Regions from separate parts of the Streptosporangium sp. NPDC023615 genome, predicted to be linked through region 1. Evidence: riboswitches for the same ligand, from Rfam matches in the RefSeq annotation. Region 1 holds a riboswitch; each other region holds the start of a gene.
What was found. A riboswitch is a leader RNA that binds a small molecule or an ion and turns the genes downstream of it on or off. The one in region 1 is predicted to bind cobalamin.

Region 1 (10,307 bases):
GCCGTGGTGCCCTGCCGTCACGGCGAGGGCGGGGGACGTCCGCACCGGAGCCAGAGCGGCCCGGTCCGCGGGGGGAGGTCGGTCACGTGTGTCTCCGGAAGACGGCACGCCTCACCGTGAACGACACCGGGGACGCGTGGCGAACGAGGCCTGGACGTACGGCCGGCCACGACACGAAGGTCATCGATCCGCGTTTCGCACCTCGCCTTCGTGATCCGGCCGGGAGGTACTCTCCGGAGCGCCGCCTCCTGAGACCTCGTTACCCATTACGTTCGTCACGCCGGTACCTGTCAAGACTCCAAGCACACTTATCTCGTTACGCGCACACGGCGGTTCGGTGCGCCGTCGGGCCGCTGTGCCTCTCCTGCCAGTGGTTATACGGGAAAGTCGGTTCTTCGGGCCGCCTCGATCGCGTGAACCGCTCACATGTGTCGTACTGATATGCATGCGACAACGGGGCGGTGCCCGTGTCCCGGCGTCCGGCCGGATGCGGCGGTCACGTCCTTCCCGACGGGTCGGGTCCCGGTCCGCCCCTGCCGGGCGGGCACCGGAACGCCGCCCGGGACCGGGGGCGGCTGAACGTTTCATCGGCCTCGATCGGCGTCGTCGCAGCACAGGCCGTGTACGGCGGAGTTCTCGAAGCCGGCGGGGAGGAGCGGAACTTGACAGGCGGTCGGTCGCCTGTATGTGCTTCGCCCTACACGCCCTCTTTTCCGCTCGACGAACCGCCGCTTTTAGCGAACCGATTCGACCAGGTGAGGACCGGCGTCCGAGCGGCGTTTCGCGCCTCCTCCGTCTCGCCGACCGGACGAGCCCGCACCGCCTCCGGCCGCCCGCGTGAGGCCCCGCGGCCTCCCGCCCGCGACCGTCTTCGCCATGCCTACCCCGAGGAGCACGACATGCGGCCCTTACCCGACCACCCATCGAGCCGTCCGGCACGGTGCGGCCCTCGACCGGCCGCCGCCGCGACCGTCGCGGCCGTCGTGGCGGCGGTGGCGACCCTGCTGGCGACCGTCCTGACATGGTCGGTACCGGCCTCGGCGGCGACCACCCCGCTGATCGGCACGGGCTCGGGCCGGTGCCTGGACGTCAACGCCGCCTCCCAGGCCAACGGTGCCACGGTGCTCATCTGGGACTGCAACGGCCAGGCCAACCAGCAGTGGACCACCACCGCCGCGCAGGAGCTGCGCGTCTACGGCACCAAGTGTCTCGACGTCAACGCCGCCGGCACCGCCAACGGCACCGCGGTGCTCATCTGGGACTGCAACGGCCAGAACAACCAGAAGTGGCGTCTCAACTCCGACGGCAGCATCACCGCCGTCGGCGCGAACAAGTGCCTGGACGTCTCCGGTCTCGGCACGGCCAACGGCACCAAGGTCCACATCTGGACCTGCACCGGCGCCACCAACCAGAAGTGGACCACCGGCGCCCAGCCCACCCCGACGCCCACCGTGACACCCACCCCGCCGCCGCCCGGCGCGCGCTCGTGCGACATCTACGCCTCGGGCGGCACGCCGTGCGTGGCCGCGCACAGCACGACACGGGCGCTCTACGGCTCCTACAGCGGCAACCTCTACCAGGTCCGGCGCTCCTCGGACAACTCCACCCGGAACATCGCCGTTCTGACGGCGGGCGGGGTCGCCAACGCCTCGGCCCAGGACTCCTTCTGCGCCGGTACCGCGTGCGTCATCACGGTCGTGTACGACCAGTCGGGCCGCGGCAACGACCTGTGGTACCAGGGGTCCAGCGTGGTCCCCGGCTCCCCGCAGAGCAGGCCCGCGACCGCGACCACCGAGTCGCTCACCGTCGGCGGCAGCAAGGCCTACTCCCTCTACATCAACCCCGGCAACAGCTACTGGCGGGACGGTCACCTGACCGGGGTGCCCACCGGCAGCGCGCCCGAGGGCATGTACATGGTCACCAGCGGCACCCACGTCAACAACGGCTGCTGCTTCGACTACGGCAACAGCGAGACGACCCGCAAGGCCGACGCCGCCGGGGCCATGGACGCCATCAACTTCAGCACCCAGTGCTGGTTCGGCGGATGCCAGGGCAGCGGCCCCTGGGTCCAGGCCGACCTGGAATGGGGGCTCTTCCCCGGTGGAAGCCAGTCGTGGAACCCCAACCAGAGGGGTTTCCCCCACAAGTTCGTCACCGCCACCCTGAAGAACAACGGTACGAGCCGGTTCGCCATCAAGGGCAGTAACGCGCAGTCAGGAAGCCTGTACACCCTGTACGACGGCTCGCTTCCCAACGGTTACAGCCCGATGAAGAAGCAGGGGGCCATCATCCTGGGCAGTGGCGGCGACTGCTGCAAGCCCGACGGAGGCGCCAACCTCAGCGCGGGCACCTTCTACGAGGGGGCCATGGTCGCCGGGTATCCCTCCGACGCCACGGAGAACGCCGTCCAGGCCGACGTCGTCGCCGCCGGGTACCGCTGATCACACCCGTCCGCCGCCGGCCGCCCGCTCCCACGGGGAGAGGGTGGCCGGCGGCGGAGGCGGCGGATGGAACCTTCGTCACGTCCGCCCGTCCCACCGGGTGAACGGCCCCCGAAGTCGCCGCCGCGCGGGCGAGGCCCGTTCACCGCCGGTGATCGTTCTTCAGCCGCGCCGCCATGGCCGCCACCTGGGTGCGGCGCTGCATGTTGAGCTTGGCCAGCAGGTTGGAGACGTAGTTCTTGACCGTCTTCTCGGCCAGGAACATCCGCTCGCCGATCTGCCGGTTGGTCAGGCCCTCGCCGATCAGCTCCAGGATCTGCCGCTCCTGGTCCGACAGGGCCGCCAGCGGGTCCTCCCTGTGCGACCTCTCCCGCAGCCGCGACAGCATGGAGGCGGTGGTCTGCGGGTCCAGCAGCGACTGCCCGGCGGCCACGGTACGGACCGCGCCCACCAGGTCCGAGCCGTGGATCTGCTTGAGCACGTACCCCGACGCCCCCGCCATGACCGCCTCGAACAACGCGTCGTCGTCGGCGTAGGAGGTCAGCATCAGGCACGCCAGCCCCGGCAGCCGCGAGCGGACCTCGCGGCACACGTCCACCCCGCTGCCGTCGGGCAGGCGCACGTCCAGCACGGCCACGTCGGGCTTGAGGGCCGGGATGCGGGCGATGGCCGACTCGGCGGTGCCGGCCTCGCCGATCACCTCGATGTCGTCCTCGGAGCTCAGCAGCGCGGCCACGCCCCGCCGTACCACCTCGTGATCGTCCACCAGGAAAACGCGAATCATGTTCCGACGCTAGCCGCTGTCCGGACGGGCCGTATAGAGGCCAAGGTCCCCATCGGTCCCGGGGTGACCCCGGCCGGTCTGGTAGAGGTCGGGGACGCCGTCGCGGTCCTGGTCGACGGACTCGGCCTCGTGGATACGCCGGTAGACGCGGTTGCGCAGGCGCAGGATCACCGCTGCCAGCAGCGCCGCGGTCAGCGAACCGGCCAGGACCGCCACCTTGACGTGATCGTCGCGCTCGCTGCCGATCCCGAAGGCCAGTTCCCCGATGAGCAGCGAGACCGTGAAGCCGATCCCGGCCAGGATCGCCAGCCCGGCCACGTCCACCCAGGCCAGGCCCTCGTCCAGGCGGGCGCGGGTGAAGCGGGCCACCAGCCAGGTCGCGGCCAGGATCCCGACGGGCTTGCCGACCACCAGCCCGGCGACGATGCCCACGGCGACCGGGTCGGACAGAGCGCCGGCCAGGCCGCTCAGGCCGCCGATGGCCACCCCGGCCGACAGGAACGCGAAGATCGGCACGGCCACGGCGGACGAGAGCGGCCGCAGCCGGTGCTCGAAGTGCTCGGCCAGACCGGGCCCCGCCTCGGGTCCGCCCGCCTTCTCGCTGCGCACGACCGGGACCATGAAGGCCAGCAGCACACCGGCGACGGTGGCGTGTACTCCCGAGGCGTGGACCAGCGTCCAGGTCGCCGCGGCCAGGGGCAGCAGCAGCCACCAGCGGCGCACCCGGCGCTGCACCAGCACCGCGAACACCGCCAGCGGCACCAGGGCGCCCAGCAGCGGCAGCACCGAAAGCTGCGCGGTGTAGAAGACGGCGATGATGACGATGGCCACCAGGTCGTCGACCACGGCCAGGGTGAGCAGGAAGGTGCGCAGCGCCGAGGGCAGGTGACGGCCGATGACCGCCAGCACGGCCAGGGCGAACGCGATGTCGGTGGCCGTGGGGATCGCCCAGCCCCGCCCCGCGCCGTCCCCGGCGTTCAGGGTGAGCAGCAGGTACAGCACCGCCGGGACGATCACGCCGCCGAGCGCGGCCGCCACCGGCACCGCGGCCCGCCGCGCCTGGCGCAGGTCGCCGGCGACGAACTCGCGTTTGAGCTCCAGACCGGCCACGAAGAAGAAGATCGCGAGCAGGCCGTCGGCGGCCCAGGTCGCCAGGGTCAGGTCCAGGTGCAGGGCGGCGGGACCGACCGTGACCTCGCGCAGGGTCTGGTACCCGTCCGACCAGGGGGAGTTGGCCCAGATCATCGCCGCCACCGTGGCGACCAGGAGCAGGGCCCCGCCGACGGTCTCCCTGCGGAGGATGGCGGTCACACGGCTGGTCTCGGCCCATGAGCCCCGGCTGAACAGACTGGACACGCCGGACAGGGGATTGGACATGGGGCTCCGTTTCAGGGTCGGGTCGGAGACTGCCGACCAGACTTCCCGGCGCACCTATGGGGTCGATCCTATCGGTGGGCCCGGCCGAAGCCGCCGGGCAGGGGGCCCGTACGGCCGGATCTCCGGCGTTCTCCCAGGTCGTGGCGGTCCTGCCGGTGACCGCCGCGGCCGTCGTCGCGCGTCCCCGCCGTGATCGTCCCGATCGTTCCCGCGCCCGCCGTGATCATGCCCGTGTCGCCGGCGCCCGTGCCCGCCGTGATCGTCTTCGGCGCCCCCGTGCCCGCCGTTATCGTTCTCACCACGTCTGCGAGACCAGGGCGGGGGCCGGCCGGGGGGTCCTGCGCCCTCGCCCGAGCAGGCGGATACCGGTCAGCCGCAGGCCGCGGTGCAACTCCTCGTCGGACATCTCCGGGAAGGAAGCCGCGGCGCTGATCAGCCCGCCCAGCGCGGCGGTCAGGTAGACGCGTTCCCACGGGTCGGAGCGCCCGTCGTCGCACAGGCCGCGCATCTCGTCGCGGTAGCGCTCCATCCGCGCGCCGATGACCGGCCTGGTGCGGATCCCGGGGTCCCGGTCCATCAGGGTGATGACGGTCCGGTGCTTGACCAGGAAACCGATGAACCCCTCCAGCGGCGGCCGGGCACTCCCGGACGCGTTCTCCGCGGAGAGCAGTTCGAGATCGGCCAGCAGGGGGGCCAGCGCCGCGTCGAGCAACGCGTCCTTGGTCCGGAACAGGCCGGTGACCGCTCTGCCGGACAGGCCGGTGGCGGAGGCGATCATCTGCAGTGTCGTTCGCTCGTAGCCGTTCGCCGCGAACAGGTCGAGCGCCGCCCGGGCCACCTGCTCGTGGGCCCGTGCGGGCACGGTCATGGTCATCTCTCCCCCTGTCGTCACAGAGCCCCGATGGACCGGAGGACTGCTCTGGCGTGAGGGGTAACAATGCATATGCGCAGGTCATTCCACTTTGCCGGATGATTGCCGGGGGCCCCGCCCGTCGTGATCCACTGCCGCCCGGCCCTCTGATCAGACGAACGGCCGAGCGGGGGTCGCGGCGGCGGATCGGCGCGGGGCCGGCCCGCGCCGCTCCTCATGTGGATCTCCGCGCGCCATGACGACGGCGCGGGAACGAGGCGCGGCTAGGGTCGTGGTGTGCGAATCGTGTCGTTGTTGCCGGCCGCCACCGACATCGTGGCGGTGCTCGGGCTGGGCGGTGACCTGGTCGGACGGACCCACGAGTGTGATTGGCCGCCCGAGGTGGTGGAAGGGGTGGCGGTGGTCACGGCGGCCGGGTTCGCCGCGGACCGGATGAGCAGCAGGGAGATCTCCGACGCGGTGGGCGGCGCCGCCCACCGGGGCTCGTCGCTGTACACGCTCGACGTGGAACGTCTGGCGGACCTGGCGCCCGACGTGGTGCTGACGCAGGACCTGTGCGAGGTGTGCGCGGTCTCCTACACGGGGGTGTCGCGGGCGGTGCGGCTGCTCGACTCGGGACCGCGGGTGATCAGCCTGGAACCGCGCACGCTTCCCGACGTGCTGGACTCCGTCGGGCATCTCGGCGAGGCGCTCGGGGTGACGAACGTGGCGTCCCGGCGGGTCGCCGAGCTGGAGGACCGGCTCGCGGCGGTGCGGTCCATGGTCGCGGACCGGCCGAGGCCTCGGGTGGCGGCGATCGAGTGGCTGGATCCGCCGTGGCCCGCCGGTCACTGGGTCCCCGAGCAGGTCCGGGCGGCGGGTGGTGAGCCGCTGCTGGCCGGGGCGGGCGAACACACCACCGCCGTCGACTGGGAGAGGGTGCGTGCCTCCCGGCCCGAGGTGATCCTGTTGATGCCCTGCGGCTTTCCTCCCGAGCGGACGCGGGCGGAGTGGTCCTCGCTGTCCCTCCTTCCGGGCTGGGCCGACCTGCCCGCGGTCCGCGCGGGCCAGGTGTGGGTGCTGGACGGCCCGGCGTACTTCAACAGGCCCGGACCTCGCGTGGTGCGGGGGACGGAGGTCCTCGCCCAGGTGCTCCACGGCGTGCGCGCCGGCGCTCCCGTCGCACGCGGGGAGGCGCACCGGGTCTGACGCTTGATGCGCCCTTTGTCGCTGACGAGGGGTGTGCGAGCATGGTCGGCGTAGGCGAGCGCGGACGAGGAAGCCGGTGTGAGTCCGGCGCGGTCCCGCCACTGTGATCGGCGAGCGAATCCCGAACGAGCCACTGCCCGCAGGACGGGTGGGAAGGCCGGGACGAGCCTCGACCCGAGAGCCAGGAGACTCACGCGGTCGCCACCTCGAAGAAATTGGGGCGGATCTCCCCAAGAGAGGAACGGTGATCGTCATGCCTGGACCTCGGCCTGCCGGCCCTGGGCGGTTCGGCCGCCGCGCGCGGGCCATCGCGCCCGGCCGCGGACTGCTCACCCGGGGAGCACTTCGGGGCAGCGGCGACCTGGTCGAACCCGCTCCCGGGCAGCCGTTCCTCGTCCGGCGCGGCTGCTGTCCGTACCACCGCCTTCCGGCGGCGACTGCGGCGACTGCGGCGAGTGCGCGCCGGCCGGCCCCGGCACGCGCCGCGAGCAGCGGGCCCTGCTCCTGCGACAGGCCGGAGGACCCGCATCAGCCACACCGACGGCTTCGGCCGCCGGCACCCCGCACGTGAAAGCCGCCCACGTCAGTACATGTGACGGTCGCGTGTCGCGCCGCCGGCCCGTCCGAGGGGGGAACGCATGAAAAGGATCACCGTGTGCCGGGACTGCTGCTGCGGGAGTGCGCGGAAGGCGCCCGCCCTCGACCACGGCGAGCAGATCCGCCGGCTGGCCGAGGTCGCGGACGTACGCGTGACCGAGTGCCTCGACGTGTGCGACCAGGCCAACGTCCTCGTCGTGCAGCCGACACCGGAGGGGCGGGCGGCCGGTGGCCGTCCGGTGTGGCTCGCCCTCGTCAACGACGAGAGCGCCACGGCCGATGTCGCCGAGTGGGTCCGCGCCGGTGGTCCAGGCCTGGTTCCGTTGCCGCCGATCCTCGAACTGCACCGTTTCACCCCGCCGCGCCGTCTCCCGCCCCGCGATGCCGATCCTCCGACGATGGACACCTCGGTCCCGCGCCGGTGACATCGGCCCGGGTGAGACCTGTCCGCCCAGGCTTATCGCGACCTTGACTCTGATGCGAATTTATCGCGATAAGGGCATCCCGCTCGTGTGCGCCGGCCCGGTTCGTGTGATGATGGTGCAAAGGCGAGCGCGGACGAGGAAGCCGGTGCAAGTCCGGCGCGGTCCCGCCACTGTGATCGGCGAGCGGATCCCCACCACGCCACTGCCCCTCCCCGGGGTGGGAAGGCGGGGACGAGCCTCGACCCGAGAGCCAGGAGACTCACGCGGTCGCCTCCTCGATGAACTGGGGCGGATCTCCCCGGGGAGGAGTGGGGCTCTCGTGCCCGTCGAGCCGGTGGCCGCGCCGAGAAGCCCTGTGGCATTCCCTCTTTCAGATCCGCCCCGTCGTGCAGATTCCGTGAGAGGAACACGTCATGACGGGCAGACGCCCCACCTCCCTCCTGCTCGCCTTCTTGGTGTCCGGAGTGCTGGCCGCCTGCGGCGGCGCCCCGGCTGAGAACGTCCCGGCCGCCGCCCCGGCGGCCTCCGCGCCCGCGGGCTTCCCGGTCACTCTCGACAACTGCGGTGTGAAGAGCACCTACGAGCAGCCACCGCGGCGGGCGATATCGATGAACCAGCACGCCACCGAGGTGATGCTGGCGCTCGGCCTGGAAAAATCGATGATCGGTACCGCCTACCTCGACGACAGGGTACTGCCGCAGTACAAGGCGGCCTACGACGCCGTCAAGGTCGTCTCGAAGGAGTATCCGGCGTACGAGGCCCTGCTGGCCGAGGAGCCCGACTTCGTCTACGGCGGCTTCGCCAGCACCTTCGACGAGAAGGAGGGCCGCAGCCGCGACACCCTGCACAAGGCCGGCATCAAGACGTACCTGAACGTCGAGGAGTGCGCCGAAGGGGCGGTGCCGATGGACCTGATCGACACCGAGATCCGCAACGTCGCGAAGATCTTCGGCGTCTCCGACCGGGCCGAACCGTTGATCACCACATTGCGGGCGACCCTCGACGGGGTGAGGACCACGCTCGGCGAGGCCGACCCGGTCAAGGTGTTCGTCTACGACAGCGGTGACAAGACCGCCTTCACCGCCGGGGGCAGGGGTGTCGGCAACGAGATCATCAAGCTGGCCGGAGCGGAGAACGTGTTCGCCGACGTCGACAAGGTGTGGGGGGATGTGTCGTTCGAGCAGGTCGCCGAGCGTGCCCCCGACTGGGTCGTCGTCTACGACTACGGCGACCGGCCGGTGGCCGACAAGGAGAGGTTCCTGCTGGCCAACCCAGCACTGAAGGACGTGCCGGCCATCAAGAACAGGCGGTTCGCGGTGCTGCCGCTGTCGTCGGTGGTGCTCGGCGTGCGGGCGCCGGGAGCCGTCGAGGCGCTGGCCCGGCAGCTGCACGCCGACCGCTTCAAGTGAGACCGCTTCACGTGAGACCGCTTCAAGTGAGATCACTTCAGGTGAGCGAACCGGACGTGGGCGCCGTGCTGCCGGCACGGAGGCCGGGACCGCCCTACCCGGTCGTGATGCTCGTGCTCGTGTTCCTGCTCGGCGGTGCGGTCACCGCGGCCGTCGCGGCCGGGTCGGTGGCCCTGCCGGCCGGGCAGGTGTGGGGCATCCTGCTCCATCACCTGCATCCCGCCCTGGCCGAACCGGTCTGGACACCGGTGCGGGAGACCATCGTGATGGATGTGCGGCTGCCGCGGGTCGTCCTGGCCGGCGCGGTCGGCGCGGGCCTTGCGGTCTGCGGCATGGTCCTGCAGGCGCTGGTGCGCAACCCGCTGGCCGACCCGATGCTGCTGGGGGTCTCCTCCGGCGCCGGCGTCGGGGCGGTCACCGTGGTGGTGTTCGGCCTGAGCGTGTTCGGGGCGTTCAGCCTGCCGATCGCGGCCTTCCTCGGGGCGCTGGCCGCGCTGGTGGCGGTCTACTTCCTGGCCCGCTCGGGCGGGCGCATGACCACGATGCGGCTGGTGCTGGCCGGGGTGGCCACGGCAGAGGTCTTGTCGGCCGTGGCCAGCTTCCTGGTGGTGACCTCCAACGACCCGCACAAGACGCAGGCGGCGGTGCGCTGGATGCTGGGCGGCCTGGCCGGAACCACCTGGACGGTGGTGTGGATCCCGGCGGCGACCGTCGTGGTGGGGACCGCCGTGCTGCTCGGGGTGTCGCGCCCGCTGAACCTGCTGCTGGCCGGGGAGGAGGCCGCGGCCTCGCTCGGGCTGGACGTGCACCGCTTCCGGGCGGCGCTGTTCGTGCTGGTCGCCATGATGGTCGGCACGATCGTCGCGGTCAGCGGCACCATCGGCTTCGTGGGACTGATCATGCCGCACGTCGTGCGGCTGCTGATCGGTGCCGACCACCGCCGGGCGCTCCCGGCGACGGCGCTGCTGGGGGCGGTCTTCCTCATCGCGGCCGACCTGGCCGCCCGCACCCTGATCGCGCCGGAGGAGGTCCCCGTGGGCATCGTCACCGCGCTGGTCGGCGGGCCGTTCTTCCTGTGGCTGATGCGGAGGCGCTCCACATGACAGTGACCGTGGAGGACGTGTCGGTCCGCGTCGGCGGCCGTGACCTGGTCCACCGGGTCTCGCTGGAGGTCGCCGAGGGGGAGATGCTCGCCCTGGCCGGACCCAACGGCGC
Region 2 (10,307 bases), on a different contig from region 1:
CTCCCCCCGCCCGGATCCCGCCCTGGTTCCCGCCCTGGGACGCGCCCTGGTTCCCATCCTGGGACGCGCCCTCCGGGGCCGCCTGGGCCTGCGCCGCCACCGTGGCCTGCGCGATCCGGGTGGCCGGGCGCGAACGCAGGTAGTAGGTGGTCTTGAGCCCCGACCTCCACGCGTAGGCGTACATCGAGGAGAGCTTGCCGATCGTCGGCGTGGCCATGAAGAGGTTCAGCGACTGGGACTGGTCGATGTAGGGGGTGCGCGCGGCGGCCAGGTCGATCAGCGCCTTCTGCGGCAGCTCCCAGGCGGTCCGGTAGAGCGGCTTGAGGTCGGCCGGGATCTCGGGGATGTCCTGGACCGAGCCGTCGGCCCGCTTGATCGCGTCCCGGATCGCCGGGGTCCACAGGCCCCTGGCCTGAAGGTCGCGGACCAGGTAGCGGTTGACCTGGAGGAACTCCCCCGAGAGTGTCTCGCGCTTGAAGACGCACGACACCTGCGGCTCGATGCACTCGTAGCAGCCGGCGATGGAGGCGATCGTGGCGGTGGGCGCGATCGCGATCATCAGCGAGTTGCGCAGCCCGGTCACGGCGATCCGCTCCCGCAGCTCGGCCCACCGCGCCGACGTGGCCGCGCCGTAGTGGTCGGGGTGCAGCACCCCGCCCGCGGCCCTGGTCTCCTCGTACGAGGGGTGCCGGCCCCGCTCGGCGGCCAGGTCGCAGGAGGTCGCGTAGGCGGCGAGCGCGATCTCCTCGGAGATACGGGTGGACAGCTCCAGCGCCTCCGGCGAGTCGAACGGCAGCCGGAGCGCGAACATGACGTCGGCCAGGCCCATCATGCCGAGCCCGATCGGCCGCCACCTCAGGTTGGCGTTCCTGGCCTCGGGGGTCGGGTAGAAGCCCAGGTCGATGGTGCGGTCCAGGAAGCGCACGGCGGTGCGGACCGTCGCCCGGAGGCGGTCCCAGTCGATCCCCGCCCCGGCGCCCGCCCCGGTCCCGGCCTCGATCCCCGCCCCGGCCCCGGCCTCGGCCTCGGCCTCGATCCCGGTGCCGGCTCCCGCGCCGGTGCCGGTGCCGGTTCCGGTTCCGGCGGTGCCGGACGCGGACAGGTGCGCGGCGAGGTTGATCGAGCCGAGGTTGCAGACCGCGGTCTCGGCGTCCCCGGTCACCTCCAGGATCTCGGTGCAGAGGTTGGACAGGTGGATGACGTTCCCCGGCCCGCCGGTCTGGTTGGAGGTCCGGTTGGCCGCGTCCTTGAAGGTCATCCAGCCGTTGCCGGTCTGGGCGAGCGTGCGCATCATCCGCCCGTACAGCGCGCGGGCCGGGATCTGCCGGACGAACCGGCCCTCGGCCTCGGCGGCCCGGTAGGCCTCGTCGAAGGCCGCCCCGTACAGGTCGGTCAGGTGCGGGACCTCCTTGGGGTCGAACAGCGACCACGTCGCGTCGGCCTCGACCCGGCGCATGAACTCGTCGGGGACCCAGTTGGCGAGGTTGAGGTTGTGCGTGCGCCTGGCCTCCTCGCCGGTGTTGTCGCGCAGTTCGAGGAACTCCTCGACGTCGGCGTGCCAGGGCTCCAGGTAGACGCAGGCCGCGCCCTTGCGCCGGCCGCCCTGGTTGACCGCGGCGACGCTGGAGTCCAGCGTGCGCAGCCACGGCACGATGCCGTTGGAGTGGCCGTTGGTGCCGCGGATCAGCGAGCCGCGCGAGCGGACCCTGGTCCAGGCGATGCCGATGCCCCCGGCGTACTTCGACAGCCGGGCGACCTGCGTGTAGCGCTCGTAGATGGACTCCAGCTCGTCGCGGGGCGAGTCGAGCAGGAAGCACGAGGAGAGCTGGGGGCGGCGCGAACCGGAGTTGAACAGCGTGGGCGAGCTGGGCAGGTAGGACAGCGAGGCCATGAGCGCGTACAGCTCGGCGGCCTCCTCGACGGTCTCGGACAGGCCGCAGGCCACCCGCAGGAAGAAGTGCTGCGGGCGCTCCAGCACCTCGCGGGTGCTCGGGTGGCGCAGCAGGTAACGGTCGTAGACGGTACGCAGCCCGAAGTACTCGAACCGGGCGTCGGCGTCCGGCAGGATCAGCGCGTCCAGGGCACCGGCGTGCGCGGCCACGAACTCCGCGAGCCGGTCCTGGACCAGCCCGGCGGCGTGGGTGGCGGCGACGGAGTCGGAGAAGCTCCGCACGCCGTGCCCGGCGGCCTCGTCGGCGATCAGCTCGGCCAGCATCGCGGCGGCGACCCTGGAGTTCTCCGGGTCGGTGATCACCCCCGCGGCGGCCTCGTCGATGGCCAGCCTGCGGTCGGCGGCCCCGTCCCCGCCGTCCCCGCCGTCCCCGCCGCTCCCGGCGCTCCCGGCGCGCGCATCGGGCCCCGCGGCGGTTCCCGCCCGCGGGCCGCTCTCCGCCGCGGTCCCGGCCGGCGCGCCGGTGGGCGTCACGTTCTTCGTCGCGGTCTCCGCCGCGGCCCGCGCCAAGGTCTCTGTCACGTCATGTCCTCGCTCGTTCGGACTTCCCCCTGCGGCTCCCGCCGGGGGCACGCGTCCGCGAGCGATTCCGGGCACGCCGGACCGCCTCGTTCCGCGAGCCCTCCCACGAGGCCCTGGACAACAACGTCACCGGCAGGTCTTCGGACTCACGGGCGCACCGCACACGCCTACCGGCCGTCGCTTCCCGGGCATGGTTCACCCAGTGCTCAATGACGGCTTTCGTTCCCGTTCACCGCTGCGGGGCAGTCCCGGACTCTCACCGGGTTCCCTCTTGCCTCGCCCCTCGCGGGGCGAACCAGCAACGATCAGGATCCTACATCTAGGGCCGCCTGACGCAACTACCCCAACAGGTTGTGTCTGAGGACGTCAAAAGGCCGAGTTCGTGAAGCACGCCCCGGGTCCGGCCGGTCTCGGTGGACAGCCACCGGCGGAAGTCGTCGCCGCCGAGGAAGACCCGGCTCCACCCGTTCGCCGCGCACAGGGCGCGCCAGTGCGGCGTGGCGTCGAGCCTCTCACAGAGGGCGATCGCCGCCTGCCTGTCCCCCTCGCTCATGCCCCGGGGGCCCAGCAGCCCGCACCAGTCGCTGTACTCCAGCCGGACGCCGAGCTCCATCAGCGTCGGCGCGTCGATCCCCTCGATCCGCCCCCCCGAGGAGACGGCCAGGGGGCGCAGACGGCCCGCGGAGATGGCCGGCAGCAGGGCGCGGGCCGATCCCAGCATGGCCGCCACCCGCCCCACCCGGAGCGCCTCGGCCGCGTCCGCCGCGGCGAGGTAGCCGGCGTACTCCAGCAGCCGGGTGTCCACCCCGAGGCATTTGCCGATCATGCCGTAGAGCACGTGGTCCGAGCCGCCCTCCAGCCTGCCCCCGACCGTCAGCCCGGCCGGGTCGCGGTGCAGCGCGGCGGCGAGGTCCTCGAAGGCGCGCAGCCGGGAACCGGCCGGGACGACCAGGGCCGTCCAGTCGCCCGCCAGGCGGGCGAGGGGGGTGGCGGCCTCCACCACGGCGGCGGTGTTCGCGATCTCCGCGGCGGCGACCATCGGCATCGCGGTGACGAGCAGCCTGCCCTCGCGGGCGAAGGAGACACCGGAGGCACCGGAGGCACCCGAGGCGGCGTCCCCGGCGTCCCCGGCGAGGCCGGGCGCGCCGGGGACGACGAAGGCGTCGCGCGGGGCCGACCCCAGCACTCCCGGCCGTTCGACGGCCATGACGGTGCGCGCCAGCCCCGAGCGGACCAGGACCGAGGCCAGCCGGCGCGCGATGCCGTCCCAGCCGTGGCCGTCGGCGGCGGGTTCGAGGAGGAACAGCCGGTCCACGGCCGCGCCCGCGGGAGCGCCCTCGCCGCCGCAGCCCGCGAGCACCACGGCCCCCGCCGCCAGTGCGAAAAACCCCCTGCGGCGCATAAGCGCCCCTTCCCCCGGGAACCCCCTGCACCCTAGGTTACGCTCATGTCACTTTCTGTCATAGTGCGGGGGGTATGACCGGTCGGCCGGGAGGTCCTCACTCCACCGTCACGCTCTTGGCCAGGTTGCGGGGCTTGTCGACGTCCCGCTCCAGCGCCACGGCGGCGTGGTAGGCGAAGAGCTGCAGCGGGATCGAGAGCAGGATCGGGTCCAGCTCGGTCTCGTTCTTGGGCACCACGACGCAGTCGTCGGCCAGCTTGGGGTCGGCGGTGCGGTGCCCGACCATGAGCACCCGCCCGCCCCGGGCGCGGATCTCGCCCAGCGTGGTGAGGTTCTTGTCCAGCAGCTCGTCGTCGGGGACGATCGCCACCGTCGGCATCTCCGGGCCGATCAGCGCCAGCGGGCCGTGCTTGAGCTCGCTGGCCGGGTACGCCTCCGCGTGCACGTAGGAGATCTCCTTGAGCTTCTGCGCGCCCTCCCTGGCCACCGGGTATCCGCGGACCCGGCCCACGAACATCATGCTCGGCGCCCTGGCGTACTTGTGCGCCAGCTCCCGGATCACCGGCTCCAGCACGAGGATCTCCTTGATCTGCTCCGGCAGCCTGCGCAGGCCGTCGCAGATGCGCCTGCCGTCGGCCGGGGACAGGTCCCGTACCCGGCCCAGGTGCAGCGCGAGCAGCGCGAACGCCACGGCCGTCGAGGTGAACGCCTTGGTGCTGGCCACCGACACCTCGGGCCCGGCGTGCAGGTAGACGCCGCCGTCGCACTCGCGGGCGATCGCGCTGCCCACGGTGTTGACGATGCCGAGCACCCGGCCGCCCTTGCGCTTGAGCTCCTGGACGGCGGCGAGGGTGTCGTAGGTCTCCCCGGACTGGCTGATCGCCACGTACAGGGTGTCGGCCTCCACCACCGGGCTGCGGTAGCGGAACTCGCTGGCCGGTTCGGCGTCGGCCGGGATGCGCGCCAGCTCCTCGATGAGCTGCGCGCCGATCTGGCCCGAGTAGTACGCGGAACCACAGCCGATGATCTTCACGCGGCGGAACGAGCGGGTCTCCCGCGCGTCCATGTTCAGGCCGCCCAGGTGCGCGATGTGGAAGCGGTCGTCCAGGCGCCCGCGCAGCGTCCTGGCCACGGTGTCGGGCTGCTCGGAGATCTCCTTGAGCAGGTAGTGCTCGTAGCCGCCGGTGTCGTAGTGGCCGGCCTCCCAGTCGACGGTGAGCGGCTCCTTGGCCGTCTCGCGCGCGTCGCTGGCGAAGGTGGTGAACCCGTCGGCCTTGAGCACCGCGATCTCGCCGTCCTCCAGGTGGACCACCTGGCGGGTGTAGCGGACCAGCGCGGCGACGTCGGAGGCGGCGAACATCTCCTTCTCGCCGATGCCCAGCACGATCGGGCTGCCGTTGCGCGCCACGACCACCTCGCCGGGCCGCTCGGCGTCGAGCACCGCGATGCCGTACGTGCCGACGACCCGCTTGAGCGCGGCGCGGACGGCCTCCTCCAGCGAGTCGGCCTCCCTGACGGTGCGGGCGATCAGGTGCGCCAGCACCTCGGTGTCGGTCTCCGAGAGGAAGACCACGCCCTCGGCCTCCAGCTTGGCGCGCAGCTCGTCGGCGTTCTCGATGATGCCGTTGTGCACGACGGCGATGCGCTCGTCGGCCGACAGGTGCGGGTGCGCGTTGACGTCGCTGGGCGCGCCGTGGGTGGCCCAGCGGGTGTGACCGATGCCCAGCCCGCCCTTGAAGCGCGCGGGCACGACCGCCGCCAGGTCGGCCACCCGGCCCTTGACCTTGCGCATCTTGAGCCCCTTGTTGGACACCACCACCCCGGCGGAGTCGTAGCCCCGGTACTCAAGACGCTGCAGACCCTCCAGCAGGATGGGTGCCGCGTCCTTGGGCCCCACGTAGGCCACGATTCCGCACATACGTCCGCTCCTTCTATCGGTAGACGATCCGGTGCGCCCGCTATCCGTAGACGATCCGGCGTAACTGGCGCAGGGAGAGTTCGGGTGCCGCGACGCGGCGGACCGCGAGCTCGGCGGCCACCCGGGGGAAGATCTCGTCGTTGACCATCCCCCTGGCCTTGAGCTCGGCGTGCCGCCGCCGGACGAACTCCTCGACGGGCTCGGAGAAGTAGGCCAGGACGTCCGCCACGACCCGCGCCGCCTCGCCCGGCCCGAGTCCGCTCGTCCGGGTCAGATGAGTGATCAGATCCTCGTGCGGATACCGCGCCATGGACACAGAGCAGGACCCTACGCATCCCGAGAAGAGAACAACAAGTTTTCTGCCCGATTTCGGGCAGAGAATCTCTTCAAATCTCAACCCCGTCAGAATGCGCGACAGTCGGTCATCTCTGATTACTCTAGGTAGTGACCAGAGAGGGAGGAACACACTATGCGCCGCCTGCCGGGGACCGCCGTCGTCACCGCTCTCGCCGTGCTGGTCTCGGTCGTTCCCGCACGCGCGGAACGCTCCGGTGAACAGGCGACGGCCCACCCGTCGCGCCCGGCACCGCCCGGCCCGGCAACGCCCTCCGCGCCCGGGACGGCCTGCGCGCCCGGGCCCGGTGCGGCTCCCGGGGGCAGGCAGGCCGCCTTCGCCGCGGCGGCGCGGGCGTACGGGGTGCCGGAGAGCGTGCTGCTCGGGGTCTCCTACCTGGAGTCGCGATGGGACGCTCACGGAGGGCTGCCCAGCGTCTCGGCCGGATACGGGCCGATGCACCTGGTCGACGGCCGGGCGGAGGGCGGCCTTCCCCACGGGGCCGGCGAGGACCCGCGCGGGGACGACAGGAGACCGCGCGTGATCCCGCTCCCGTCCGTCGCACCGGCCCCGCCGGAGGACACCCTGCGGCGGGCCGCGGAGCTGTCGGGCTTCTCCCCCGAGCGACTGCGGCGGGATCCCTGCACCAACGTCATGGGCGGCGCCGCGCTGCTCGCCGACCACCAGCGCGCCACCGGCGGCGACCCGCACGCCGGTCCCGCGGGCTGGTACGGGGCCGTGGCCCGCTACTCCGGCCCCCTCGGCCCGGGGTCCCGGCCGGGGACGGTCCTCACGGAGGCGGCGCGCTCCTTCGCCGACGAGGTCTACGCGACGATCCGCGCCGGTGTCACACGCGTGACCGACGACGGCGAGCCGATGACGCTGGCCGCGAGGCCCGGCCTGGTGCCCCGAACCCCGGCACGGACCTCTTCCTCACGGACGTCCTCCACGTGGACGTCCCCCGCCTGGACGGCACAGCGGCGCGCGCCCGATCCCGCCGCCGGCCGCGCCTTGCCTCCCGCCGCCCCCGCACGCCCGGTGCCCGCACGCCCCGCCGCCCAGCCGGTCGTACGCCCCGCCGCCGCGCCGACCGCCCGCCCCGCCACGGCGCGCCCTGTCACGGCGCGGCCGCCCGTCCAGGCCCGGCCCCCCGTCCAGGCCCGCCCGCCGGTGCAGGCCCGGCCACCGGTGCAGGCCCGCCCGCCCGTGGCGGCCCCCCCGGCGGGGCCCGACTGCCCCGCGAACGTCTCCTGCGAGTGGATTCCCGCCGTCTACCAGCGGCTCGCGGGCGGCGGCTACGGCAACCACGACCGCTTCGAGGGCCGCCGTGAGATCGACTACATCGTGATCCACGACGGCGAGACCACCTACGACGCCATGACCCGGCTGGCCAAGAACCCCGACTACCTGAGCTGGCACTTCACCATCCGGTCCCGGGACGGCCACATCGCCCAGCACCTGCGGGGCAAGGACATCGGCTGGCACGCCGGGAACTGGTACGTCAACTCCCGCTCCATCGGCCTGGAGCACGAGGGCTACCTGGCCAGGGGCGGCACCTGGTTCACCGAGGCGATGTACGTGGCGTCGGCCAGGCTGGTGCGCCACCTCGCGGACAAGTACGACATCCCCCTCGACCGGGCGCACATCCTCGGGCACGACAACGTGCCGGGAACCACCCCCGAGACCGTGAGCGGCATGCACGACGACCCCGGCCCCTACTGGGACTGGGGCCACTACTTCGAGCTGCTCGGCAGCCCGCTGCGCGCCTCGGGCGGCGAGAACGCCCGCTCCGTGCTGATCAAACCCCACTACGCCTCCAACAGCCCCGGCTTCACCGGCTGCCCCGGCGGATGCCGCAGGCTCGGCGCCGCCTCGGTCTGGCTGCGTACCCGTCCCTCCCCCACGGCGCCGCTGGTCAGGGACATCGGCAAGCACCCCACCGGCGGGTCCAGCTACAGCGTCTACGACCACGCCGCCCGCGCCTCCACCGGCCAGCGGTACGCGCTCGCCGAGCGCCGGGAGGGCTGGACCGCGATCTGGTACCTGGGGCAGAAGGCGTGGTTCAGCGACCCGGCCGCCGCGCCCACCTCTCTGCCCGCCTCCGGCCCGCTGGTCACCCCCCGGCCCGGCCGCGCCCCGATCAAGGTCTACGGCAGGGCCTACCCGGGGGCACCGGCCTATCCGGAGAACGTGCCCGTCCAGCCGCTGGCCCCCCTGCAGTACTCGATCCCGGCCGGGCAGGTGTACAGCGTCGCGATGACCCGGCGTGCCCGCTACCTCAGGGCCGCCTCCTACGACGCGTCCAGACACCGGATCGTCACCGGGAGGATCCGCTACCGGCAGATCCAGTTCGGGCACCGGGTCATGTTCGTCCGCGCCTCCGACGTCAGGCCGGTCACGGCGGATGATGCGCCCCGGTCGGGATTGGTGCGCACATCCGCCCGGGGAAGGCGCTAGAGTTTTCCACGTGCTCCGGAGTCGTCTCCGGGATCACGCGGAAGTGGCTCAGTGGTAGAGCATCACCTTGCCAAGGTGAGGGTCGCGGGTTCGAATCCCGTCTTCCGCTCCGGCGGGTCCTCCGGGATCCGGCCGGTGGAGTGGCCGAGAGGCGAGGCAACGGCCTGCAAAGCCGTCTACACGGGTTCAAATCCCGTCTCCACCTCCACGCACGACCGACGGACCCCCGGGATCCGGTAAAGTGGTGCGGGTGCCGAGGGGAAACCCGAAGCGGATACGCGGAAGTGGCTCAGTGGTAGAGCATCACCTTGCCAAGGTGAGGGTCGCGGGTTCGAATCCCGTCTTCCGCTCTGATTCACCCGAGGACGATTAGCTCAGCGGGAGAGCGCTTCCCTGACACGGAAGAGGTCACAGGTTCAATCCCTGTATCGTCCACCAGCGAGATCCCAGGCCGGCGGCCTGGGATCTTCTGCTTTCAGGCGGTCCGCCGCCCCGCCGGTGTTCTCGGACCGGCCACCGTCGCCCCGCCGGACGCCCTGGCCGCGACATCCTCCTCCCCGGACGAGCCACCCCTTTCGGACACGGGACCACTCCCCTGGTCGAGCCGCCGTCCTTCCCGGACAGGTCGCCGCCACCCTCCCGGTGTCCTCAGGACGCGACACCGCCGCCGGGGCGGCCCGCACCTCTCCGGCCCGCGCCCCGTCCGGAAACGGGGCACCATGGAAGGCGTACGACCTGGAACATGGTTAATCGCTATGCTCATGAAACACAGCAAAGGGGGCGAGCCTGTGCATCGCGTGGTGGTCGATCCGGAGGTCCCCCGGGAGGTCGCCGACCTCCTGCGCCGTAACGGCCCTCTGCTGTCACGTTTCCGTACCGGCCGCGTCCCCAGGGACGACGGCGGCCCCCGCGTGCCGGGAGCGTTGATCGGGGTCCTCGGCGGCTTCGCGGTGCTGATCCCGGCCGTCCTGGCCGTCCTCGGCGACTCGCTCTCGTTCGTCGTCCCCCTGCTCGCCGTGATGATCGCTTTCTGCCTGCTGATCCTCACCGTGGTCTACATCGCCAGGAAGCCCTCCCCCATCGACTCCGTCGAGCGCGTGCTGTACGGGCACGCCCGGCAGTGGCGGGGGCGCTTCCTCGTCCTGGAGGACTTCGACCACGGCGCCAGGCGCCTGCTCGGCCGGGTCCAGCGTGCCATCGACTTCATCCTGAACTCCCGGATCAACGCCCTGGGCATGCTCGACAGCGTCCGCAACTCCGTGATGCTCCCGGCCGAGGAGTGGGAGATCGCCCGGCTGCTGACCAAGCTCTCCGCCCTGCGCGTCAAGCACCGCCACCTCGCCAGAGGGGGCAGGAGCCCCGAGATGGTCGCGGCCATGGCCCCGCTGGAACGCGCCCTGGCCGCCAGCGAGGCCGCGGTGACCGCGCGGGTGGAGGCGCTGGAACGCTACGCGGGCCACGTCGCCGCCGCCGAGCGCGCCTTTCTCGCCCAGGGGCAGATCGAGATTCTCCGTACTCACCTGCCCGAATACGAGCAACTCGTCGCCGAGGCGGGCGCCAGCACCTTTTCACTGCCCGAAATCGGGTATCTCAGTGACGACGCCGACATGCTCCAGCGGGCGCTGCGCGAGAGCGTACGCTCGGCGCACGAGGCGTTCCGCCATCTCGACGGCTGATGTGAATCGTAGAGGTCCTGACTGATACGGAGGACTAACCTGTGCGG
Region 3 (10,307 bases), on a different contig from region 1:
GGGATCCGCCGGACCACACGCCGTGGCCCCGGGACGAATCGCCGGTCCCGCGCGAGGCAGGGCCTCGCCCGGACGGAAGGTCTCCCTGGGCCACGGTCACCATCACGGCGGCTCGGGGACGGAGTGATCCCGGGACAGGGCCTCGGGCCGGCGACCGAGAGCTCGCGGACTCCCCCGGAGAGCCCGCGCGAGGGCTAGCGGGTCCTCGGGCGGTTGCCCCACCGGGGTCTGTGGAACAGGTCGCGGCGCTCCAGCAGGTAGACGAGCCTGGCCGCGGCGGTCCTGACGGCCTCCTCGTGCCGGTGCCGCTTCTGCGGGACGACGGCGCTCCAGCGTTCGAGCAGCAGGGCGATCTCCTCGGCGAGTTCGCCGATCACCCGGTAGCGGGTGCTGAAGGCGTAGAGGTCACCGTGCACCTCCTCGACCAGGTCCTCCTCGACGCGGTGGGCGAGCGGCCTGATCCGCCTGAGGATCCCGGCCTCCATCGCCGGGGTGACCGGCGCCCTGCGGGCGTCGCCCTCGGGCACCATGATCAGGGCACGCACCCGTGCCACGGCGAGGGCGCGCTCGGCCTGGGGGGTCGAGGGGTGCTCGGCGAGGTCCAGCAGACGGCGCAGGGTCTCCTGCGTCTTGTCGTCGAACATGGAATCCCGTTCCGCCTTCGCGTCCGCGTCCCGCCGGACCGGGAGGGGCCACGGCACCGGCACCCGCGCACACCGCGCACGTGCCGTCACATGGTATTCGACCGCCGGGACGCGGCGGGTACCGCCGGAACGACGCGACAGGCCCGGGAGAGAACATGACGGGGCGTGACAGAAAGGAGCGGCCCGCCCGCCGGGGCGCCCGCGGCGGCGCGCGGCCCCCGATGCGTCGGGCCGAAGATGATAAGAGGTACGAGGCCGCGTTTCACCTCTTTCTTCGGATCCGGTATCCGACAGCCGTCCAGCTCGGCTTTTTACGCCAATAACCCCACTTAGCCATTTTTCTGCGAATACAGTCCGTCTTTGTCGGACGGCGCCCCCCTTCGCGGCAGGGCGGAGGAGATGGACGGGGTGGCTCACGGCCATGGATCCGATCGGTGACGATCTGCTCAGGACCATCAAGACCGAGATCGGGTACCGGGAGGGACCCGGCCGGAACAGCAAGTTCGGCGAGTGGTACTCGGTCAACGTGGTCAAGGACCCGCAGTACAGGACGGCTCCCTGGTGCGGGATGTTCATCGCCTGGGCCGCGGAGAAGGCGGGCGTGCAGCAGTACGTCGGGCAGTTCGCCTGGACCCCCTCGCAGGCGCGCTGGTTCGAGACGAACGGCGCCTGGTCGCGTACGCCCGAGCCGGGGGCCCTGGTCTTCTTCGACTGGTCGGGCGGCAAGGACATCCCGGGAATCGACCACGTCGGCGTCGTGGAGCGGGTCGAGGGTGGAACGATCCACACGATCGAGGGCAACGTCGACCGGGTCTGGCTCAAGCGCAAGAAACGCGACCAGGACAAGGTCGTCGGTTACGGCCTGCCGCGCAAGGTCAAGGAGAACCTGGCAGGTGCGGTGCCCGGCGAGGACGGCGCCCCCGGGCAGGTGTCCGGCCTCATCGACATCCGCCCGGCGCCGGCCCGGGAGGCGGTGTCCCTGACCGCGGCGTCCCAGCCGCCCCCCGTCTCCGTGGAGACGGCCGTGATCGCCGGGCTGCTGACCTTCGTGCTGGGCATGACGTTCGTCCTCTCCCGGCGGCGCCCCCGGGTCTCCGCGGGGCGGCACCGCAGGAGGGACGGGTGGCGGTGGAGGGCGGGGGCGCCGACCGGGGAGGCGGGTCCGCGGACGAGGACGCACGAGGCGGTCGAGAGGGCCGAGGGGATCGGGGAGGCCGAGGAGCTCGGCGCCGCGGCCGGGGAGGCGGACCCGCCGGGGACATCCCCGGCGGAACGCCCCGGCGACCCGGTCGTGGCCCCGCACCTGTACGAGGCGGTCCGGGTGACCAGGCCCGGGTGGGCCTGCGAACCGTACCGGACATGGACCCCGGCGCCGAGGCCGGTCGCGGACGTGCCCGTCCGGGCGGAGGCCGCCCGGCGGGCGGCGGAGACCGGCGAGCGCGTACCGGAGTCGCGAAGGGCCGCGTGACGACGAGAACGGCGACGGCGACGGCGACGGCGAGGCGGTCACCGCGGCGGACGGGAGAACGGCCGCGACGCCGAGTTGATAAATAAGGTTAGGCAAAGCTAAGTTGCTGCCGACGGCATCTCCCATCGAAGGCGGCACGATGACAGCGGGCGGCGAGCAGACCCTGGAGCGCGCGGCGGAGGTACCGGCCTACCGCTGCCACGAGGTGAGGGTCGTGCGCACCACGCGGCTCAGCCCCGGTTTCCTGCGGGTCACCTTCGGCGGTGAGGACCTGGCGGGGTTCGCCGACCACGGCTTCGACCAGCGGATCAAGGTGATCCTCCCCCTGGCGGACGGCGGCCTGACCCCCCTGGGCGACGACGGTGACTGGTACCGGCGCTGGCGGGAGCTCCCCGACGAGCTGCGCAACCCGATCCGCACCTACACCGCGCGCGCGGTACGGCCGCACCTGCGGGAGCTCGACGTCGACTTCGTCCTGCACGGCGAGAGCGGCCCGGCCTCGCGCTGGGCGACCCACGCCGTCCCCGGCGACCGGGTCGTGGTGGTCGGCCCCAACGCGGCCTTCCCCGGTCCCACCGGCGGCCAGGAGTGGGCGCAGCCGGCCGGGGCGACGCACCTGCTGCTGGCCGGGGACGAGACGGCCGTTCCCGCCATCGCCTCGATCGTCGAGTCGCTGTCGGGTGAGGTGCCGGCCACGGCGCTGCTCGAGGTGCCCGAGGACGCCGACCGGCTCGCGCTCGACGTGCGGCCCGGCGTGCGGGTCGTCTGGCTGCCGCGCGGCGGCGCCCGTCACGGCGACCTGCTCGTGCCCGCCGTCCGCGAGACCCTGAGGACGCTCGTCACGACGAACCCCGCGCCGGGCGGTCCCGCCGGCGGCCTGGAGGACGTCGACGTCGACGCGGACATCCTCTGGGAGGTCCCGGAGGCCTCGCCCGGCGAGGGCCTGTACGCCTGGCTGGCGGGTGAGGCGGGCGTGGTCAAGCTGCTCCGCCGGCACCTGGTCCAGGAGCTGGGGATCGACCGTTCCTCGGTGGCCTTCATGGGCTACTGGCGGCTGGGACGCTCCGAGGGCAACTGACCGCACCGGGCGGGATCGCGTACCGCCTGCCCGGCCCTCCTCGCCGGACCGCCCCCGGCGGCCGTCCCGGCGGGGACGGCCGCCGGGAGGCGGTACCGCCGATCAGACCCCGTCCTCCAGGTCCCCCTCCGACTTGAGGTAGACCTCCTGCAGGTCGCGCAGGACGGCCGGGTCGGGATGCTCCCACATGCCCCTGTTCGCGGCCTCCAGCAACCGCTCGGCGATGCCGTGCAGCGCCCAGGGGTTGGACCGCGCCATGAACTCCCGGTTCTCCGGGTCCAGCACGTAGGTCGCGGCCAGCTTGTCGTACATCCAGTCGGCGACGACGCCGGTGGTGGCGTCGTAGCCGAACAGGTAGTCGACGGTCGCGGCCAGCTCGAAGGCGCCCTTGTAGCCGTGCCTGCGCATGGCGGCCAGCCAGCGCGGGTTGACCACCCTGGCGCGGAAGATCCTGGAGGTCTCCTCCGACAGGGTGCGGGTGCGGACGGCCTCGGGCCTGGTGCTGTCGCCGATGTAGGCGGCCGGGGCCTTGCCGGTGAGCGCCCGGACGGTGGCGATCATGCCGCCGTGGTACTGGAAGTAGTCGTCGGAGTCGGCGATGTCGTGCTCGCGGGTGTCGACGTTCTTGGCCGCCACCGCGATCCGGCGGTAGGCCGTCTCCATGTCCTGCCTGGCCGGTACGCCGTCGACGTCCCGGCCGTAGGCGAAGCCGCCCCAGACCGCGTACACCTCGGCGAGGTCGGCGTCGTCGCGCCAGTTGCGGCTGTCGATCAGCGGCAGCAGCCCGGCCCCGTAGGCGCCGGGACGCGAGCCGAAGATCCGCATGGTGGCCCTGCGCTCGTCGCCGTGCCCGGCCTGGTCGGCGAGCACGTGCGCGCGCACGTAGTTGAGCTCCTCGGGCTCCTCCAGGCCGGCCGTCAGCCGTACCGCGTCGTCCAGCATGGCCACCACGTGCGGGAAGGCGTCGCGGAAGAAACCGCTGATCCGGACGGTGACGTCCACCCGGGGACGGCCCAGCTCGACGGCCGGGATCGGCTCCAGCCCGGTGACGCGGCGCGAGGCCTCGTCCCAGACCGGCCGCACGCCCAGCAGCGCCAGCACCTCGGCCACGTCGTCCCCGGCGGTGCGCATGGCGCTGGTCCCCCAGACCGACAGCCCCACCGAGCGCGGCCAGTCGCCGGTGTCGGCGCGGTAGCGCTCCAGCAGGGAGTCGGCCATCGCCTGCCCGGTCTCCCAGGCCAGCCTGCTCGGCACGGCCTTGGGGTCGACCGAGTAGAAGTTCCGACCGGTGGGCAGCACGTTGATCAGCCCGCGCAGCGGCGATCCGCTCGGCCCGGCGGGCACGTAGCCGCCGTCGAGGGCGTGCAGGATCGCGTCGATCTCGTCGGTGGTACGCGCCAGCCTCGGCACGACCTCCAGGGCGGCGAAGCGCAGGATCTCCTCCACCGCCCCCGCGTCCGCACCGTGCGGGGCGCGCGCGCCGCCCGTTCCGCCGGCGTCGCCCGCCCCGTCCACGCCGTCCACGCCGTCCGCGCCGGTCATGCCGTCCGCGCCGGTCACGCCGTTCGGGCCGGTCACGCCGTTCGGGCCGGTCACGCCGTTCGGGCCGTCCGTCCCCTCCGCGGCGGGCGGGTCCGTCGACGGGCGCAGGACGGCGGCGGTCACCTCGGCGGCGGCGGACGCGTCCCAGCCGCGCTCCTCCATGCCCTCGACCAGGGCGCGGGCCAGCGTCTCGGCCTCGTCGACGCCGATCCGCGCGGCGCTGCCGTCCTCGGCCAGGCCGAGGGCCTCGCGCAGGCCGACGAGTGCCTGGCTGCCGGCCCACATCTGCCGGGCGCGCAGCATGGCCAGCACCAGGTCCACGCGCGGCGCGCCCTCGGGGGCGGCGCCCAGCACGTGCAGGCCGTCGCGGATCTGGACGTCCTTGACCTCGCACAGCCAGCCGTCGATGTGCAGCAGGAAGTCGTCGAACTCGGCGTCGTGCGGCCGGTCGGCGACGCCGAGGTCGTGGTCGAGCCGGGCGGCCTGGATCAGCGTCCAGATCTGGGCGCGGATCGCGGGCAGCTTGGCCGGGTCCATCGCCGCGATGGAGGCGTGCTCGTCGAGGAGCTGTTCCAGCCGGGCCATGTCGCCGTAGCTGTCGGCGCGGGCCATCGGCGGCACCAGGTGGTCGACGAGGGTGGCGTGCGCCCGGCGCTTGGCCTGGGTGCCCTCGCCGGGGTCGTTGACCAGGAACGGGTAGACGAGCGGCAGGTCGCCGAGCGCGGCGTCCGGGCCGCAGGAGGCCGACAGGCCCGCGGACTTGCCGGGCAGCCACTCCAGGTTGCCGTGCTTGCCCACGTGGACCACGGCGTGGGCGCCGAAGCCGTCGGCCAGCCAGCGGTAGGCGGCCAGGTAGTGGTGGCTGGGCGGCAGGTCGGGGTCGTGGTAGATGGCGATGGGGTTCTCCCCGAAGCCGCGCGGCGGCTGCACCATCACCACCACGTTGCCGGCGCGCAGCGCGGCCAGCACGATCTCGCCCTCCGGGTCGCGCGACCTGTCGACGAACAGCTCCCCGGGGGGCGGCCCCCAGTGACGTTCCATGCCCTCCCGCAGGTCGGCGGGCAGCGTGGCGTACCACTCGGCGTAGCGGGTCGCCGCGATGCGCACGGGGTTGCCGGCGAGCTGCTCCTCGGTGAGCCAGTCGCGGTCCTGCCCGCCGGCGGCGATCAGCGCGTGGATGAGCGCGTCGCCGTCCTGCTCGGTCACCCCGGGCAGCTCGCCCTCGGCACCGATGTCGTAGCCGCGCTCGCGCAGCGCCGCGAGCAGGCGCACCAGGCTGGCGGGGGTGTCCAGGCCGACGGCGTTGCCGATGCGGGCGTGCTTGGTGGGGTAGGCCGACAGCATCAGCACCAGCCGCCGCTCGGCGGGCGGCACGTGGCGCAGCGCGGCGTGGCGCACCGCGATGCCCGCCACCCGCGCGGCGCGCTCGGGGTCGGCCACGTAGACGGTCAGCCCGTCCTCGTCGATCTCCTTGAAGGAGAACGGCACGGTGATGATGCGCCCGTCGAACTCGGGGATGGCGACCTGGGTGGCGGCGTCCAGCGGGGACAGGCCGTCGTCGTTCTCCTCCCAGGAGGCGCGGCTGCTCGTCAGGCACAGTCCCTGCAGGATCGGCACGTCCAGCTCGGCCAGCGCGCCGACGTCCCAGGCCTCGTCGTCCCCGCCGGCCGACGCGGTCGCCGGGCGGGTGCCGCCCGCGGCCAGGACGGTGACCACCAGGGCGTCCACCGTGCGCAGCGCCTCCACCAGGCCCGGCTCGGCGGTGCGCAGGGACGCGCAGTACAGCGGCAGCGCCCGCGCCCCGGCGTCCTCGATCGCCGAGCAGAGCGCCTCGACGAACGCGGTGTTGCCGGCCACGTGGTGGGCGCGGTAGTAGAGCACGCCGACGACCGGCCCGTCCTGGTCGCGCGCATCGCGCTCGAGCGTCCCCCAGGTCGGGGTGGGGGCGGGCGCGGCGAACCCGTGGCCGGTGAGCAGCAGCGTGTCGGACAGGAAGCGGTGCAGCTCGGTCAGGTTGGCTGGGCCGCCGTGCGCGAGGTAGGCGTGCGTCTCGGCGCAGACCCCGCCGGGCACGGTGGACAGCTCCATCAGCTCGGCGTCGGGTGCCTGCTCGCCGCCGAGCACGACGATGGGCCTGGGCCCGGCGAGCAGGGCGTCCAGCCCCTCCTCCCAGGCGCGGCGCCCGCCCAGGAGGCGCACCACGACCACGTCGGCGCCCTCCAGCAGTGGTGGCAGGTCGGCGACGCCCAGGCGGGCGGGGTTTCCCAGGCGGTAGTCGGCGCCGCTCGCGCGGGCGCTCAGCAGGTCGGTGTCGGAGGTGGAGAGCAGCAGGATCACGCGGCACACTCCATCGGCGGTGTCGCACCGCGGTGGGGGAACGGCGAAAAGCGCACGGAGCATCCTCCCTCGGGGTCCTCGCCCCGGGTCGTCGTCGGCCGCGACGGCTGGAGTCTCCTGGCTCCCGGATCGGTGCTCGCCCCGGCCTTCCCACCCGTCTCCGGGCAGTGGCCCGGTTGAGGTTCGCTCCCCGGTCACAGTGGCGGGACCGCGCCGGAATCTCACCGGCTTCCTCCCAACGCCATCGCCACCGATGACACTACGGCAGTCCGACTCCCCGCAAGAAATCAACCGGAAACTGGTATTAGCATCCCGTGGGTGGACATTGGCGACTTTCATGGACGTTCCCGGCCTGACGCGTGTCCCGGGGCACTTCAGGTCCACGCCGCCGCGGACGGTGGCCTGGCCCGTGTCCGCGTGCCCGGGGGCCGCCTGACCCCCGTCCGGCTCCGCGAGCTCGCCGGGGCGGCCCGCCGTCACGGTGACGGGGCCGTCGAACTCACCTCCCGCGCCAACGTGCAGGTCCGGGGGCTGGGCCGGGGCGAGGAGCACGGGTTCGCCGCGCGGATGGCGCGGGCGGGCCTGCTGCCCTCGGCCACCCACGAGCGGGTCCGCAACATCCTGGCCTCCCCGCTGACCGGCCTGGACGGTCCCGGTGGCGCGGGGGTCGCCGACGTCACGCCGCTGATCGGCGAGCTGGACCGGCGGCTGTGCGCCAGGCCCGCGCTCGCCGCCCTGCCCGGCCGGTTCATGTTCGCCCTCGACGACGGGCGCGGCGACGTGGCCGGCCTGGGCGCCGACGCCACGGTCGTGCCCGTCGGGCCGGACCGGGTCGCGCTGCTCCTGGCCGGGACCGACACCGGCCTGCGCGTCGGGACGGACGCGGCCGTGACCGCGCTGCTGGCGGCCGCCGAGGCGTTCCTCGACGAGCAGGCCGCCCGGGACGTCACCGCCTGGCGGATCTCCGAGCTCCCCGACGGGCCCGCCCCGGTCGCCGCCCGCGTGCTGACCGCCCTCGGCGCGCGGACGACGCCCTTCGAGCCGGTACGGCCGCGGCCCGTGGCGCTCGGACCGGTGGGGCTCGTCGGCGGGCCCGCGCGCGTCGCGCTCGGGGTGGCGGTGCCCCTGGGACGGCTGACCTGCGCCCAGGCGCGGCTGCTCGCCGACCTCACCTCCGGCGGGGAGATCCGCCTGACCCCCTGGCGCGGCGCGGTCCTGCCCGGGCTGACCCGCGCCCAGGCCGCGGACGCGGCCGACCGGCTCCGGGCGGCGGGCCTGGTCGTCGACCCCGCCTCGCCGTGGATCGGCGTCACGGCCTGCGCCGGACGTCCCGGTTGTGCCAAGTCCCTGGCCGACGTGCGGGCCGACGCGGGCGCCGTCGTCGCCCTGGCCCCGCCCTCCCGGCGCCCGCACGGCACCGATACGCTCCCCGTGCACTGGGCGGGCTGCGCCAGACGCTGCGGCCGCCCCAGGGGGCGGGTCGCCGACGTGGTCGCCACCGGCGACGGCTACCGCCTGGAGCTGGACGGCACCGGCCTGACCTGCTCCGGCATCGAGGAGACCGCGGCCGCGGTGACGGCCGCCAGAGGGGAACTGTGATCGACTACGTCCGCGACGGCGCGGAGATCTACCGCCGCTCCTTCGCCACCATCCGCGCCGAGGCCGACCTGGGCGCGCTGCCCCCGGACGTCGCCCGGGTGGCGGTCCGCATGATCCACGCCTGCGGGATGGTCGACCTGGTGGACGACCTGCGCTGGTCGGCCGGGGTGGTGTCCTCGGCCCGCGAGGCGCTCCGTGCGGGCGCCCCGGTGCTCTGCGACGCCACGATGGTCGCCTCCGGGGTGACCCGGCGCCGCCTGCCCGCCGGCAACGAGGTGATCTGCACGCTCGGCGACCCCCGCGTCCCGGCCCTCGCCGAGGAACTGGGCACCACCCGCAGCGCCGCCGCCCTGGAGCTCTGGCGCGACCGGCTCCAGGGCTCGGTGGTCGCGATCGGCAACGCGCCCACCGCGCTGTTCCGGCTGCTGGAGATGGTCGAGCGGGGGGCCGGGCGTCCGGCCGCCGTACTGGGTGTCCCGGTGGGCTTCATCGGCGCCGCCGAGTCCAAGCAGGCCCTCGCCGAGCACCCGTCGAACCTGGAGTACCTGGTCGTGGTCGGGCGCCGGGGTGGGAGCGCGATGACCGCCGCCGCGGTCAACGCGATCGCGAGCGAGGAAGAATGAGCGACGACGTGGACGGCAGCATGGGCGACAACGCGGGCGACAACGCGGGCGGCACCGTGAGCGACGGCGCGGGCGTACGCGCGACCGGGCGGCTGTGGGGCGTGGGACTGGGGCCGGGCGACCCCGAGCTGGTGACCGTCAAGGCCGCCCGCCTGATCGGCGAGGTCGACGTGATCGCCTTCCACAGCGCCCGCCACGGCCGGAGCATCGCCCGCGCGGTGGCCGCCCCCTACCTGCGCGAGGGCCAGGTCGAGGAACCCCTCATCTACCCGCTCACCACCGAGACCACCGACCACCCGGGCGGCTACCAGGGGGCGATCGACGACTTCTACGCCGACTGCGCCGAGCGCCTCGCCGCCCACCTCGACGCCGGGCGCGACGTGGTGGTGCTGTGCGAGGGCGACCCGCTCTTCTACGGCTCGTACATGCACATGCACAAGCGCCTGGCGCACCGCTACAGCACCGAGGTGGTGCCGGGCGTGACCTCGGTGAGCGGCGCCTCCGCCGTGCTGGGTCGCCCGCTGGTCGAGCGCGACGAGGTGCTGACCGTGCTGCCGGGGACGCTCCCGGCCGGGGTGCTCGCCGAGCGCCTCGCCGCCACCGACTCGGCGGCGGTGCTGAAACTCGGCCGTACCTTCACCAAGGTCCGTGACGCCCTCGCCGAGGCCGGGCGCCTGGACGAGGCGTGGTACGTCGAGCGCGCCACCACCGGGCAGCAGCGCGTGGCCCCGCTCGCCGAGGTCGACCCGGACAGCGTGCCGTACTTCTCGCTGGCGCTGATCCCCAGCCCGGTCAACGCGGCACGCCCCGTCCCCGCCGGCTCCCCCGCCGTCGTCGCACCGGCTCCCGGGCCGGCCGCGACCCCGTCCACCACCGTGGCCGCCACCGCGCCCGCCGGCATGGCCGCGGTCTCCGTCCCGGCGTCCGGCGTGCCGGTCGGCGTGCCCGTCACCGCCCCCGTGGACCTGCCGGGCGACGTGCCCGCCGGCGTGCCGGGCACGGGCGGGCGGCGGGCG

Region 2: another riboswitch for cobalamin. It lies ahead of AB0G16_RS16010 (ribonucleoside-diphosphate reductase subunit alpha); the one in region 1 lies ahead of AB0G16_RS28290 ((2Fe-2S) ferredoxin domain-containing protein).
Region 3: another riboswitch for cobalamin. It lies ahead of cobN (cobaltochelatase subunit CobN); the one in region 1 lies ahead of AB0G16_RS28290 ((2Fe-2S) ferredoxin domain-containing protein).

Annotation. Positions count from the first base shown of each region.
Region 1 covers NZ_JBFABE010000052.1:6,098-16,404, reverse strand. The annotation lists gene AB0G16_RS28315 (arabinofuranosidase catalytic domain-containing protein) at 900-2,441, shown strand; gene AB0G16_RS28310 (response regulator transcription factor) at 2,584-3,225, opposite strand; gene nhaA (Na+/H+ antiporter NhaA) at 3,235-4,602, opposite strand; gene AB0G16_RS28300 (helix-turn-helix domain-containing protein) at 4,898-5,470, opposite strand; gene AB0G16_RS28295 (cobalamin-binding protein) at 5,750-6,661, shown strand; cobalamin riboswitch at 6,726-6,853, shown strand; gene AB0G16_RS28290 ((2Fe-2S) ferredoxin domain-containing protein) at 7,300-7,683, shown strand; cobalamin riboswitch at 7,784-7,946, shown strand; gene AB0G16_RS28285 (ABC transporter substrate-binding protein) at 8,097-9,092, shown strand; gene AB0G16_RS28280 (iron ABC transporter permease) at 9,134-10,195, shown strand; gene AB0G16_RS28275 (ABC transporter ATP-binding protein) at 10,192-10,307, shown strand, end outside.
Region 2 covers NZ_JBFABE010000018.1:70,837-81,143, reverse strand. The annotation lists gene AB0G16_RS16010 (ribonucleoside-diphosphate reductase subunit alpha) at 1-2,281, opposite strand, end outside; cobalamin riboswitch at 2,587-2,788, opposite strand; gene AB0G16_RS16005 (tripartite tricarboxylate transporter substrate-binding protein) at 2,793-3,875, opposite strand; gene glmS (glutamine--fructose-6-phosphate transaminase (isomerizing)) at 3,973-5,793, opposite strand; gene AB0G16_RS15995 (hypothetical protein) at 5,834-6,103, opposite strand; gene AB0G16_RS15990 (N-acetylmuramoyl-L-alanine amidase) at 6,263-8,584, shown strand; tRNA gene AB0G16_RS15985 (tRNA-Gly) at 8,622-8,693, shown strand; tRNA gene AB0G16_RS15980 (tRNA-Cys) at 8,719-8,792, shown strand; tRNA gene AB0G16_RS15975 (tRNA-Gly) at 8,863-8,934, shown strand; tRNA gene AB0G16_RS15970 (tRNA-Val) at 8,948-9,022, shown strand; gene AB0G16_RS15965 (hypothetical protein) at 9,373-10,260, shown strand; gene AB0G16_RS15960 (hypothetical protein) at 10,302-10,307, shown strand, end outside.
Region 3 covers NZ_JBFABE010000022.1:27,342-37,648, forward strand. The annotation lists gene AB0G16_RS17815 (hypothetical protein) at 195-644, opposite strand; gene AB0G16_RS17820 (CHAP domain-containing protein) at 1,066-2,112, shown strand; gene AB0G16_RS17825 (siderophore-interacting protein) at 2,252-3,190, shown strand; gene cobN (cobaltochelatase subunit CobN) at 3,293-7,069, opposite strand; cobalamin riboswitch at 7,180-7,304, opposite strand; gene cobG (precorrin-3B synthase) at 7,388-8,668, shown strand; gene AB0G16_RS17840 (precorrin-8X methylmutase) at 8,665-9,291, shown strand; gene AB0G16_RS17845 (precorrin-2 C(20)-methyltransferase) at 9,288-10,307, shown strand, end outside.